DNA from 3 places in the Pantoea dispersa genome. Region 1 is predicted to be linked to each of the others. Evidence: predicted binding sites of a transcription regulator. Region 1 holds the regulator's gene; each other region holds the start of a gene.
What was found. The regulator LexA, encoded in region 1, represses DNA repair genes until DNA is damaged. The targets are predictions, from matches to a motif close to TNCTGTATGTACATACAGNA.
Positions count from the first base shown of each region.

Region 1 (4,601 bases):
CGCCCGAACAACTGCTCACGCAGGCTGAATCTCTGTGCCTTGACCGTGGCGTGCGCCTCACTACGCAGCGCGCAGAAGTGCTGCGCCTGATGGCGGAGCAGAACGGTTCCATTAGCGCTTACGATTTGCTGGACCAGCTGCGCATCAGTGAACCCCAGGCGAAACCACCGACTATTTATCGCGCGCTGGATTTCCTGCTGGAGCAGGGATTTATTCATCGGGTAGAGTCAAATAACAGTTATGTGGTGTGCCACCATTTCGACGAGCCGGCGCACACATCGGTGATGCTGGTGTGCGACAACTGTGCCGCCGTCAGTGAGAAGCACGCGCACGGCGTGGAAAAGATCATTGCCGGGTTGGCCGATCAGGCAGGTTTTACCTTACGTCATAGCGTTATTGAGGCGCACGGCCTGTGTGAAAACTGTGCCGAAGTGGCGGCCTGCACGCAGCCGGGTAGCTGTCAGCACGATCATGAAGTGGAAAGTAAGAAGAAGGTGCGTAAAGGGTAACTGGCACGTCCGTGTGCCAGGCCGATCGTAACGATCAGCGGGTAGGAGCATCATCCTTAAAGCGGGAGACTTACCAGCGGTAATCTTTGTTTTGACTTTCCCAGTCTTTCAATTCACGTTCAGCTTCATCTTTGGCGTAACCGTAACGTTCCTGGATTTTACCCACCAGCTGATCGCGTTTCCCCTCGATCACGGTCAAATCGTCGTCGGTCAACTTGCCCCATTTCTCTTTAAACTTCCCTTTAAACTGCTTCCAGTTTCCGCTCGCTTCGTCTTTGTTCATAACAATCCTCCACGTCTTCCTGAGTGAGATGGTGTATTTCTCATGTAATGCCGGAAATAACCATATAACGCGCTACTTATCTGCGCCGTTTGAGATAATTATAGTAGCCGCTTCGGATTGTGCACGGAATTACAGATTATTCTGGTGCCTGCGCTGCGCTTATGGCTGGCTGAACCAGCTGTCACGCTGCCAGTGGCGGCGCCACATCCACCCCAGAGTCAGGCCACGCAGCGCCAGAAACACCGTGATCGCCAGCCATAAACCGTGATTCCCTAACCACGGCAGCGTCAGCAAAGTGATACCGAAACCGGCTGCTGCCATGATCATGCTGTTACGCATTTCGCGGCCGCGTGTCGCGCCGATGAACATACCGTCCAGCAGATAACACCAGACGCCGATCAGCGGTAAAATTACCTGCCACAGCAGAAAGCGATCGGCCATCTCACGCAACGGTTGCAGCGAGGTAAGCAGCGCAACAATGTGCGGGCCGCTGAGCGCATAAATAAGCGCAAACAGCAGCGCAACGATACCCGCCTGACGACAGGCGGCATGCCAGATCAGCAGCAGCTGGCTGCGATCTTTTGCCCCTACCGCTTCACCCGAGCAGGCTTCCACCGCGTAAGCAAAGCCGTCCAGCGCATAGGCAGTAAACGTCAGGAACATCAACAGCACCGCATTAACCGCGACCACATCCGGTCCGATGCGTGCACCCAGCAGGGTCAGCGAGGCGAAGCAGATCTGCAGCATGAGCGAGCGCAGCATGATGTCGCGATTAAGGCGAAATAACCGTGCCGCGTCACCGCGCCAGCTGTTTTTCAGCAGTTTGAAATCGATACCGCGCAGTTTCAGCACGCGCGCCACCATCCATAATCCCACTGCCAGCGTCACGTATTCGGCCAGCGCCGTGGCGGCGGCAGCACCGGCAACGCCCCAGTGCAGTTTCAGCACCAGCAGCAGATCGAGCAGGATGTTGACCAGGTTTCCGACAAGCAGCAGCACCATCGGCGCACGCGCATACTGCACGCCCAGCAGCCAGCCGAGAATCACCAGGTTAGCCAGCGTAGCCGGTGCGCTAAGCCAGCGGATTTCAATGAAGATCTGCGCCTGCTGCTGGACTTCCGCGCTGCCGCCCATCAGCGTTGCCGCCAGGCTACTGGCAGGAGAACGCAGCAGCGCCAGCAACAACCCGGCGGCGAGGGCGATCAGCAGCGGCTGCATCAGTGCGCGCGCCAGTGCCTGTTTATCGCCGGCCCCGAACGCCTGTGCGGTTAAACCGGTGGTGCTCATACGCAGAAACAGCAGCAGCATAAAGATGAAGCTGGTTGCCGTGGTGCCTACGGCCACGCCGCCGAGGTAGATCGGGCTATCAAGATGGCCAATCACGGCGGTATCGACCACGCCGAGCAGCGGCACGGTGATATTGGAGAGGATCATTGGCAACGCCAGTCGCCACAGCGCTTTATCAGAAGAGGAAAATAGCTGCATCAGCCCCATCCCGAGGGTTACGGTGGTCGGCCTGAGCGAGCGCCTTACGGGCCGGGAACAAAAGTATGATTAGAGCAGACTGCGGACAGCGCGCGAGCGCCGCCGCAGCGGGGGAGATCAACCGGGTTTCAGAGCCACTCGCCGTTGCGCACGATGCCTACGGCCAGCCCTTCCACGGTTAGCGACTGTTCACGGGTATCCACGACAATCGGCTGGAAATCATTGTTTTCCGGCAGCAGCTGGACAATCGCGCCCTGCTTCTTCCAGCGTTTCACCGTGACTTCATCATCGATACGCGCAACCACCACCTGGCCATTGCGCACTTCCTGCGTTTTATGCACCGCGAGCAGATCACCGTCCATAATGCCGATATCTTTCATCGACATACCGCTGACGCGCAGCAGGAAATCGGCAGAGGGTTTGAACAGGTTGGCGTCAACCTGATAGTGGGCTTCGATATGTTCCTGCGCCAGCAGCGGTTCACCGGCGGCGACGCGACCGATCAGTGGCAGCCCTTCACTCGCCTCTTCTTCCATCAGCAGGCGGATACCGCGCGATGCACCGGAGACGATTTCAATGACACCTTTACGCGCCAGCGCTTTCAGGTGCTCTTCAGCAGCGTTAGGCGAGCGGAAGCCCAGTTGCGAAGCAATTTCAGCACGCGTTGGCGGCATGCCGGTCTGATTAATATGGTCGCGAATCAGGTCATAGACCTGTTGCTGCCTGCTGGTTAACGCTTTCATCCCGCCCCCTGGTTGTTTATACAGTCGCTGTGAGTATATACAGGTATTGGCGAAATGAAAACCGAAACAGAGGGAAAAATCAGCGGCTTGATGAATGTGGAATGTTTATCGCAAATGCGACCAAAGCAGCGCGATCCAGACAAACAGAGCCAGTAAGATAGCCAGCAGTACCGCCGCCGAGCCCATGTCTTTGGCGCGTCCCGCCAGCGGATGGCGCTCCTGACCGATGCGGTCCACCACGGCTTCGATGGCACTATTAAGGATCTCAACAATGACCACCAGCACCACCGAGCCAATCAGCAACACACGCGTAATGGCATCGACATCCAGCCAGCAGGCAATGGCAACCGCGACCAATGCGGCAATCGCTTCCTGGCGAAAAGCGGCTTCATGCTGCCAGGCAGCGCGCAGCCCCTGCCAGGAATAACCGGCGGCTTTAATGATTCTCAGGAAACCGGTGACGTTATTTGCCATGTTGTGGAACCCTTAACTGTTTTTGACGTCAATGTCTGGGCGCGCGAGGTGGCACAGCCACAGATCTTCGCCGCACTTTCTGGTATGCTTGCCGCGCTTTGCTAACAAGAGGCTTCAAGTTGTCTATGTCAGGTTGGCGTAAACTCTATTACAAATTGTTGAATTTACCACTCTCTATTTTGGTAAAAAGTAAGGTCATTCCGACCGATCCGATCTCGGAACACGGTATCGATCCGACCCGTCCGGTGATGTATGTTTTGCCTTATGATTCAAAGGCAGACCTGCTCACGCTACGCGCACAGTGCCTGAAGCACGATCTGCCGGATCCGCTGGCGCCGCTGGAGATTGACGGCACCCTGCTGCCGCGCCACGTATTTATTCACGATGGGCCGCGCGTCTTCCCCTATTTCGTGGCGAACCCGGAGTCGGTCAAGCTGTTCCATGACTATCTCGATCTGCACCGCAACAATGCGGCGCTGGACGTACAGATGCTGCCGGTTTCCGTGATGTTTGGCCGGGCGCCAGGCCGTGAAATTCAGGGCGAACCGACGCCACATCTGCGTATTCTTAACGGTATACAGAAGTTCTTTGCCATCCTGTGGCACGGCCGCGACAGCTTTGTCCGCTTCTCACCCACGGTTTCACTGCGTCAGATGGCCACCGAACACGGTACCGATCAGTCGATCGCGCAGAAGCTGGCACGTGTCGCGCGCATTCATTTTGCCCGCCAGCGGCTGGCAGCCGTCGGCCCGCGTCTGCCGGCACGCCAGGATCTGTTCAACAAGCTGCTGCAATCCAAAGCGATTGAGAAAGCGGTTGAAGACGAAGCGCGCAGCAAGAAGATTTCGCATGAAAAAGCGCAGCAGAACGCCATCGAAATGATGGAAGAAGTGGCGGCGGATTTCTCGTACGAAGCGATCCGCGTGACTGACCGTGTGATGGGCTGGCTGTGGAGTCGGCTCTATCAGGGCATTAACGTGCACGGCGGCGAACGCGTGCGCCAGCTGGCGCAGGATGGTCACGAAATTGTTTACGTGCCCTGCCACCGCAGCCACATGGATTATCTGCTGCTGTCCTACGTGCTCTATCATCAGGGCCTGGTACCGC
Region 1 covers NZ_CP082346.1:3,606,254-3,610,854, forward strand. Annotated here, with positions in the region: gene zur (zinc uptake transcriptional repressor Zur) at 1-509, shown strand, start outside; gene K7H94_RS16875 (CsbD family protein) at 580-792, opposite strand; gene dinF (MATE family efflux transporter DinF) at 952-2,277, opposite strand; gene lexA (transcriptional repressor LexA) at 2,406-3,020, opposite strand; gene K7H94_RS16890 (diacylglycerol kinase) at 3,126-3,494, opposite strand; gene plsB (glycerol-3-phosphate 1-O-acyltransferase PlsB) at 3,620-4,601, shown strand, end outside.

Region 2 (4,601 bases), 1.3 Mb from region 1:
GCGCCGCCGCCACATCATCACGATCGTACGGGTTAACGATTAGCGCAGAAGTTAGCTCGTTAGCCGCTCCGGCAAAGCGCGACAGCACCAGCACGCCCGGGTCGTCCGGATCCTGCGCCGCGACATACTCTTTCGCCACCAGGTTCATGCCGTCACGCAGCGGCGTAACCAGCCCCACGTCGGTCAGGCGGAAAATCTTCATCAGCAGGCGGCGATCAAAATGCTGGTTGAGATAGAAGAGCGGCGTCCAGCCCAGCGTGCCGTATTTACCGTTAATGCGCCCCGCTTCCGTCTCCAGCTGGTGACGAATATCCTGATAGGCCTGCACGTCGCCGCGCGAGGTCGGCGCAATCTGTGAGTAACGGATTTTGCCGCGATGCTGCGGGAAGTTTTCCAGCAGCGCTTCATAGGCAAGGAAACGCTCCGGCAAGCCTTTAGAATAGTCGAGACGCTCACAGGCGATAATATTCTGCAAATCGCCCAGCTCACGCTTCATCGCGGCCATCTTCGGTGGCAGCGGCCCTTCCGCCATCTCTTTAATACTGTCCGGCTCGATACCGATTGGGTAAACCTCGGTCATAAAGGTGTTGCCAAAGGCGCGATGCTTCTTCTCGCCTTTATTCTGCAGCTGCGTCAGCTGGCTCAGGCTGTCGAGAAACGCCACGCGATCGGATTCTGTCTGGAAACCCAGCAGATCGTATTCACACAGCATTTCCAGCAGTTCCTGATGCGGCGGCAGCGCATTGAAAATTTCCGGAGTCGGGAACGGGATATGCAGAAAGAATCCGATTCGGTTATTGATGCCCTGTTTACGCAGTTCAGCGGCAAACGGCAGCAGGTGGTAATCGTGGATCCACAGGATATCGTCCGGCTTGATCAGCGGTTTCAGCCGCTGCGCCAGCAGGGTATTCACGCGGCAGTAGCCTTCCCAGGCTTCACGCTGATACTGCACCAGATCGAGGCGATAGTGGAACGCGGGCCAGATCACCGTATTCGAAAACTGGCAGTAGTACTGATCGTAATCGTTTTGATTGAGGGGGAATGAGGCATAGGTAATGCCGTCTTGTTCGATCTGGGTAAGTTCCTCATCTTCTTCACCGGAAAACTCACTGATCTCTCCGTTCCAGCCAAACCACAATCCTCCGGTGGTCTGCAGCGCATCCAGAATGCCGACGGCGAGACCGCCTGCGTTGGTTTTGCTTCCATCAGGAATAGCGATACGGTTAGATACGACGACTAAACGACTCATAACCTAAACTCCTTACCGACGTTGTCATGTTCTAGTTGTAATAATAGTTGTTCCAGCCAGTGCCAGACCGCTGCCACATCGGGCAGACGATAGCGCGCCTGGCTTGGACCTTCACCGACCTTGACCGAGATGCCGTGCATGGCATTGACTGCAAGAAAGCCTTTCTCATCGGTCAGATCGTCGCCCACAAATACCGGAATGCGACCGGTAAATGGCGCTTCCTGCATAAATTCGCGTACCGCAGCACCTTTATCGATGCCCTGCGGTTTCAGTTCCACCACACATTTACCTGGCTGCAGCGCCAGCGCCGGAAAGCGGGTTACCGCCTCTTCGGCCAGCTGCATGATGGCGTTTTTATACTCTGGCGCGTTGCGGTAGTGCAGCGCAAAGGCCATGCCTTTCACTTCCAGCAGCGTACCGGGCCACTGGTCAAGGGTCTGCTGCAGTTCAACCTGCAGCGTTTGCGCCACCTCATCGGGCAGCGACTGACGATGCAGATGTCCGCTGGCATCGCGGCGCTCAGCGCCGTGCACGCCCGCTGCCGGGGCTTCCAGCGGCGCGACCAGCTCATCCAGCTGGCTGATCGGACGGCCGGAAACCAGCGCCAGCGCGCCGTGACTTAAAGTAGAAATTTGTTGCAGATGCTGGCGCACCGATGCGGGGATGGAAACCGACTCGGGCTGCGACTGAAGCGCGGCCAGCGTGCCGTCAACATCAAAAAAGAAGGCGTAAAGTCCGCCACTTAGCGACGGCAGGGTGCTGTTCTCATTAACCGCAGGGGTCACGTCTCCTCCTGTATCTGAACGTAAACGGGCAGTCTGTTCGCAGGCAGGCAGGAAGTGAGGAGGTTTTTCCGTAAACACGGGAATCGAAAGGGTAACGCTCCAGAACTAAACGAAATTTTCATCAACACTGCAACCGCACTACGAACATCGGCAACATTAAGTGTAGACAACAATTGAAGTTTCGCCAGACGGGCGCACAGAGTGCTTAGCGAAGAGTGCACTTTTCAGCGGTTTGCGCGGCAAAAAACTGAATTCTGCTGTTTTTCATACGCTTCGCTTTTTTTACCGCGGGCAGACTTGATCATAGCAAAAATCGCCTGATACTGTATATAAAAACAGTATCTATGGAATGTTCGCTATGACGCGTTTCTTTTTGCCACAGCTTTCACCGCCTTCGCGCTCCCGCCCGCTATTCCTTGACGCGGTGCACGGCGGTTTCCCCTCGCCCGCTCAGGACTACATCGAGCGCCAGATTGATCTCAATGAGCTGCTGGTGACCCGCCCGAGCGCCACCTATTTTGTGCGCGTCGAAGGCGACTCGATGCGCGATGCCAATATCCGCGAAGGCGACCTGCTGGTGGTCGACAGCTCACTCAATGCCCGGCACGACGACATCGTGATCGCCGCCATTAACGGCGAGTTCACCGTCAAGCGGCTGCAGACGCATCCCTGCGTACAGCTGATGCCGATGAATCCGCGCTATCAGCCCATCCGGCTGCGTGAAGAGGAGGAGCTGGAAATTTTTGGCGTGGTGACGTTTATTATTTACGCCGCACGCATCCAGCGTTAGCGCATCGTTTCGGCGCGGATCATCTCAATCAGCCGGCGTAAACCCGGGTGCAGCTGGCGACGGTCGGGGTAATACATCACCAGCGGTTCGTCTTCGCTGCACCAGTCCGTCAGCACGCGCACCAGCTGCCCGCTCGCCAGCTGCGCCTGTACGTAGCGCTCCGGGCAGTAGCCGAGACCGTAACCACCGGCGACCGCATCAATAATCATGTCGCTCTCATTGAGCGTCAGCGTGCCCGGCACATCGACCTCATACGCCACCTTGCCCTGTGCCAGCGGCCACTTATACAGCGTGCCATTGCCAAGGCGCATGCGAATACAGCGATGGTTGCGCAGATCGTCCGGATGCTGCAGCGGCGGCGCGTCGCGCAGGTAATCGGGGGACGCCACCACAATCCAGCGCAGTTTGGGCGTCAGCGGCATGGCGATCATATCTTTCGGTACGCTGGCGCCGTAGCGGATCCCGGCGTCATAGCCGCTGCCGATGATATCCACCAGATTGTTATCCACCGTAATTTCCAGACTGAGCTCCGGATAGGTCGCCATAAAGCGCGCCAGGATCGGCCGAAACAGCAGCTGCCCGGCATCACGCGGGATGTTCAGCCGCAGACGGCCGCTGGGTGATTCGCGGTACAGGTGCAGATCGTTCAGCGCCAGCTCAATCTGCGCAAAGCCGGTTTCCAGATGGCGCAAAAAAGCGGCACCGGCGTCCGTCGGCACCACCGCCCGGCTGGTGCGATTGAGCAGGCGCACGCCAAGACGCGCTTCAAGACTGCGCAACGTGTGGCTGATGGCCGACGTGGTGACCCCCAGTTCCAGCGCGGCGAGGCGGAAGCTCTTGCGCCGGCAAATCAGCAGAAAAACATTCAGATCGGCCAGTTCATTACGTTGCAGGGCGGGCATTTTCGTGTCTCCTGACTCATTGCCTCGTTGAATCTGATTCAACTTCAGATGAGCTATCATAGCGAAGCTGCCGTACCGGACGCTATGCGCGCGTGGCATGGCAGGCAAAACGTCACTTTTAACCCTGAGCTCATCATGCTGCCCGAAGACCGAAAAGACGCTATTTATCGCTACCTGTTTGCGAAACGATCGGCCACCATTCACGAACTGGCCACGCTGATGGCGGTGTCGGCGATGACCATCCGCCGCGATATTAAATTCCTGCAGGATGCCGGCCTGGTGGTCGGCATACACGGCGGCGCCAGGTTGCCTGCCGTGGTCCATCAGGCATTGCCGTATGTGGATAAGGCACAGCTGAACGTGCACGCCAAACAAAGCCTTGGCCGTTATGCCGCATCGCTGGTACAGGATGGCCAGGTGGTCTACCTCGATGCCGGTACCACCAGCTATGAAATTGCGCGTGCGTTAGGCGATCAGGCAAGTCTCACCGTGCTGACTAACGACTTTACGATTGCCGCCTGGCTGATGCGTCACAGCCACATCACGCTATTTCATACGGGTGGCAAAGTCGATAAACGGCATATTGCCAGCGTGGGTGCCATGGCGGCGACCGCCCTTGCCGCGTTCAATATTGATCTGGCTTTCCTCAACGCCAGCGCGTGGGATGTCACGCACGGCCTCTCGACACCCGACGAAGACACCTTGCTGGTGAATCAGGCGGTGCTGGCCGCCTCAGCGCAGCGTTATCTGGTGGCTGACAGCAGCAAATATGGTCGTTACAGCGTGTATTCCGTGTGTAAGCTGCAGCAGCTGGACGGCGTGATCACCGATGACGATTGCCCCTGTGCTGCCGTTGAGGAGATGAAACAGCGTGG
Region 2 covers NZ_CP082346.1:2,313,806-2,318,406, forward strand. Annotated here, with positions in the region: gene otsA (alpha,alpha-trehalose-phosphate synthase) at 1-1,249, opposite strand, end outside; gene otsB (trehalose-phosphatase) at 1,246-2,034, opposite strand; gene umuD (translesion error-prone DNA polymerase V autoproteolytic subunit) at 2,393-2,824, shown strand; gene K7H94_RS10710 (LysR family transcriptional regulator) at 2,821-3,726, opposite strand; gene K7H94_RS10715 (DeoR/GlpR family DNA-binding transcription regulator) at 3,862-4,601, shown strand, end outside.
Region 2: a site for LexA is predicted at 2,356-2,375, ahead of umuD (translesion error-prone DNA polymerase V autoproteolytic subunit). Genes of this name have one in related genera too.

Region 3 (4,601 bases), 1.9 Mb from region 1:
TTAATCAAGAACGCACTCGGTATCCTGCTGGCGACCACCGAAGCCGAGCACAGCGATAAGTTTCGCAGCCAGATAAATCAATTGATCACCACTCTGGAGGAGAACCGCGATGGTGCAGATAAACAGTGAACTGCTGGTGCGAAGCCACCGCCGTCATCTGATGCTGGGTGGCCTGCTGATGCTGTTATCGCTGCTGTGCGTGGCGATGACGATTCTGTTTCTTTACGTCAATAACGACGCCAACCGGCGCGTGGAGGAGATTCGCCAGCAGTACCGGGCGATCTCCGATCGACGCGAAGCAAAGGTCGCCGAACTGACCAGCCAGCTGGTTGAGCTGCAGAAAAAGCTGGATGCTCAGCCGCCGCGCAGCGCCAGCCACACCTCAACGCCCTCCACGCCGCCGGCCGGGCAGCAAACCGCGCCACAGCCGCGGCGCTAAGGAGGACCAGATGCGTATTACCGAGCGGATCGCAGTCCGTTTGCATCAACTGCGGTCTTTATTTAGCAATAAGGAGAAAATTATGAGCGATCAAACTGTCATCAACCCAACCAGCGCTGCGGCGCAACAGGCATTGTCACCGCTGGAGAGTTTTGCCAACGAAACGGCCAGCGCGCCGGCTGCCGCTAACAGCGCAGCTGATAGCGTTACCCAGCCAGCAACGCCGCCGGCAGCTGCAACGACAGCTGCGCAACCGGCAGCGCCCGCCAGCGCTGAGCAACCGTTTCATGCGGATGCCCCGGTCGATCTCGATCAGCAGCTGGCAACGCAGGATACGCTGGCGAACGGCTCGGCCAGCGCAGGCGCCTCGGCGGCCGCCACGCCTGGCGTGCGCAACGCGCAGACCGCCGCACCGGTTGTTGCCCCTGACGCGCCGGTGGCTGCGACCGCCGCCAGCGATGCGGTGGCGCAGGATATCAGCGCCGGGGTGAAGGACTTTGTCCAGGCCTTCAGCTTTGTTGAACAGGGCGTGCTGAAGCTGGGCAGCGCCGCGAAGGATGAACTGATTGCGCTGGCGAAGAAGTATCTGTAATTCAGACGGGCAGGGATGCCCAGGTCACCCGTTCGGTCGCGTGATCTGCTTTTCCAGTTCCTGCGGATTTCGCTGCCGGCTATTAATCTTTTTAGCGGGCGAGCCGAAGTAGATCGACCACGCTTCGGTATCGCGCGTTATCAGTGAATTGGCGCCTACCGCCGTTCCCTCTGCCAGCGTAAGGCCTGGCATAATAATGGATTGCGAACCGACGATAACATGTCGGCCCAGCACCACTTTCCCCGAGGTGACGCCGGTCAGGTGGGCAGGCACGGTGGGATTGGTCATGAATTCCCCACTGTAGTCATCACTTTTCGAGTAGATTTTTACGCCCTGTGAAAGCCCCGAGAAATCCGCCATTTCCACACCGGCACCCGCCAGTACGGCGCAGTAACTGCCAATATGAATGTAGGAGCCAAGCGTCAGATACCCATCGCCGGCAGCCACGAGGGTCGAGAATCCGTCGATGCGCACGTGATCGCCAAGGGTGATATTGTGCAGGCCAATAATGGTGCAGTTTTTTGCCACCATGACCTGCCTGCCGACGTGTTTGAAGCCGAAGCTGTTCAGCTCATGTTCGGTGTAATAACCAGGATTGAAAGGTTCTGTCGACACAGTGCATTCTCCGGATGATCGGGGCTGGGGTGCCATTATAGGTGCGAAGGCAACAGTCTGTAGCGGAAGAAAAGCGCTAAATCTAACGTCAATTCATCGCAATCAGCCACGAATGGAGACTAAGTTAAGATAATTCTGCAGGCGGCTTCGCTATTATCTGCTAACTTTAATTGCTCAGGCGTTATTTTAACTGGCTTTATCAGCAAAAAGGAAAATAGCATGAGTGATACAGAGGCAATCAAAACCAAAACTGACTACCTGCGTGATGTCACCTCACAGCTAAAAGAGATGCGTCACTATGCGCAGACCAACACTGAGACGCTTTCCAGCCACTGGCTGGCCTTTGATGCCGGGGAGTATAAGGATAAAGAGTACGCCACGCGTTTTGATGCGCTGATCAACAAGCAGGGACAGCTGCTGGATGATATCGATCAGGCGATTCAGGATCTGGAAATCGCCATCAATCACAGCGAGCAGGAAAGCTAAACGCGGCTGCTGGTGGCCTAATCGGCCACCAGCCACATCTCGGCTTCATCGAACATCTCTTCAACAATACGCGCAATCGTCGCCTTGTCGTTTTTACTCATATCGGTTTCGATGGCGTTTCGCTCCATCGGCTTAACCCGCACCTCCAGATCCGGAAAGACGCGCTGCACGCGTTTCTCCAGCTCCTGCAAAATCATTTCCCGCGCGCCCGGTAATCCGGCTACGTTGCGCTTGTCGTAAATCAGCTCCACAAACATCAGGGCATTCCAGTAATCAAAGTGGGAGCGTCATATTACTGTAAATAAAACCAGTGACAAGCGGCAGGGCGGCAATTATTTTCATACGGGTGAAACAGCGCGGCGTAAAGATGCAACGACAGGGGAGTAAAGCGGGCAAAAGCAGAGGGCGCACGCAAAAAATCGAACCTCTGGAGGTGGAAATCCAGCAACACCTCCAGAGGCGGTGCAATAGCACCTTTCGTTCAAGGACAATCGACGACAGTCGTCGTGAGTATTAAGTTATACAACTTTTCCCATCTTGTACAACTTTTTCCCCGGAAATTTCTCTCCGATCGCCTTTTTATCAGTACATCGCTTATAACTCGTTCTTAATACAGAACTCTTCCCACGTCATACCCAGTGCTTCCGCGTGAGATTTCAGATAGGTTTCAATCGCTTGTGCAGCAACCGCTTTATCCGGTTCCGCCAGCTGGATGGAGAACAGCATGCCGTCGAGCTTCTTCTGCCGCAGAAACGTGGCATAGATGCGCTCGGCGTGCCACGCGCGCAGTTCACGCAGGGACATATTGGCGGCGCGCGCATCACTCTCACTCAGTTCATCCAGCGCGGACTGAAAATCAGGGTGGGCGGTGAAAAACAGGCTGCGGGCCAGGGCGTAATACTCTTCAGGGGTTTTCATTCGGGGGTTCCTGCCGGTCAAATTGCGCGTTAGTGTAACCCGCACACGGCGACTTGTCAGGAACCCCGAATGTTTACTGCTGTGCGGCTTGCAGGCGCGTCACGTCCTGCTGATTTTTTTCCAGCGTTTGGTCCACCGTCAGCTTGCCCTGCAGCAGTGCTGCCAGATTCTGCCCGACGGCGTTACCCATCTGATCAAAGCCAGCAATACTGACGTACTGCACACCGGTGTAAGGTACGGTATTCAATGTCGGTTGATCGACGGTGGCGGATTCAATCGCGCTGCGCACCTGAGCGGCGTAAGGCGCCAGGCGCTGATAGTTTGGCTGCTGGTAGGTGGAGTTGCGGCTGCCGGGTGGCACCGCTCCCCAGCCGACGGTATCCGCAACCTGCTGAATACACTGCCGCGAGGTCGCCCAGCTGATGAAGTCCACGGCGGCGGCGCGCTGCGGTGAGTTAGCCGGTACCGCCAGCGCCCACGACCACAGCCAGTGCGAGCCGTTGCGCGTAATGCCGCCCGGCGCCGGCGCAAATGCCAGCTTGTCCGCTACCAGCGAAATCTGCGGGTTAATCAGCAGGCCGGCGGCGACGGTACTGTCGATCCACATCGCGCATTTTCCCTGTGCGGTAAGACGCAGGATCTGGCCAAAGCTATTGCTGGCCGTATCCGGCGGACCGTCTTGTTTCACCATCGCCAGATAATCGGTCAATACCTCACGCCACTCTGGCGAATTCAGCGTTGGCTGCCAGCGATCGTCAAACCACTGCGCACCATAGGCGTTGGCCATGGTGGTGAGCAGGGCCACGTTATCGCCCCAGCCGGGCTGGCCGCGCAGGCACAGGCCATTGATACCGTGCTGAGGATCGGTGAGTTTCGCCGCGAAATTTTTGATGTCGGTCCAGTCGGGATCGTCCGGCATGGTCAGCCCTTTCGCCGCAAACAGATCTTTGCGGTAATAGGTCATGCTGCTTTCCCCGTAAAACGGTAGCGCGTACAGCGTTTGCTGCCAGGACAGTGCTTTGCGCACCGGCGTCAGCAGATCGCCGCTGTCATACTCTGGCGGCAGGTTATTGAGCGGCGCCAGCCAGCCTTTTTTACCCCACAGCGGTGCTTCATAGGTACCCACGGTAATCACATCAAATTTTGCGTCACCGCTGTTCATGGCTGCCAGCACCGCCTGGCGCAGGGCGCCATCATCCATCACGTGCCATTGTAGTTTCACGTCCGGATGCTGCTGTTCGTAACGGCTCGACAGCTGCTGCATGATAGTCATGTCACCATTGGCAATGGTGGCGATATTGAGCGTGGTGGCGGCCTGGCTGAGCAGCGGCAGCGCGGCCAGCAGCGCGATTATGGTACGCTTCATGGCGGCTCCTTATGGCTGCTGCAGGCGGAAGAATGCCATTTTTTCCACCAGCAAACCGGCATGCTGGCTCACCGTCTGGCTGGCCGCGCTGGCCTGCTGCACCAGCGATGCATTCTGCTGGGTGGCGCCGTCCATCTGGATTACTGCGGTGTTCACCTGCTCAATACCGCTGGATTGCTGGCGGC
Region 3 covers NZ_CP082346.1:1,689,601-1,694,201, forward strand. Annotated here, with positions in the region: gene K7H94_RS07760 (hypothetical protein) at 1-129, shown strand, start outside; gene K7H94_RS07765 (hypothetical protein) at 110-439, shown strand; gene K7H94_RS07770 (hypothetical protein) at 522-1,031, shown strand; gene K7H94_RS07775 (acyltransferase) at 1,056-1,646, opposite strand; gene K7H94_RS07780 (hypothetical protein) at 1,866-2,132, shown strand; gene K7H94_RS07785 (DinI-like family protein) at 2,150-2,389, opposite strand; gene K7H94_RS07790 (DUF6388 family protein) at 2,727-3,050, opposite strand; gene K7H94_RS07795 (ABC transporter substrate-binding protein) at 3,124-4,416, opposite strand; gene K7H94_RS07800 (methyl-accepting chemotaxis protein) at 4,426-4,601, opposite strand, start outside.
Region 3: a site for LexA is predicted at 2,426-2,445, ahead of K7H94_RS07785 (DinI-like family protein). Genes of this name have one in related genera too.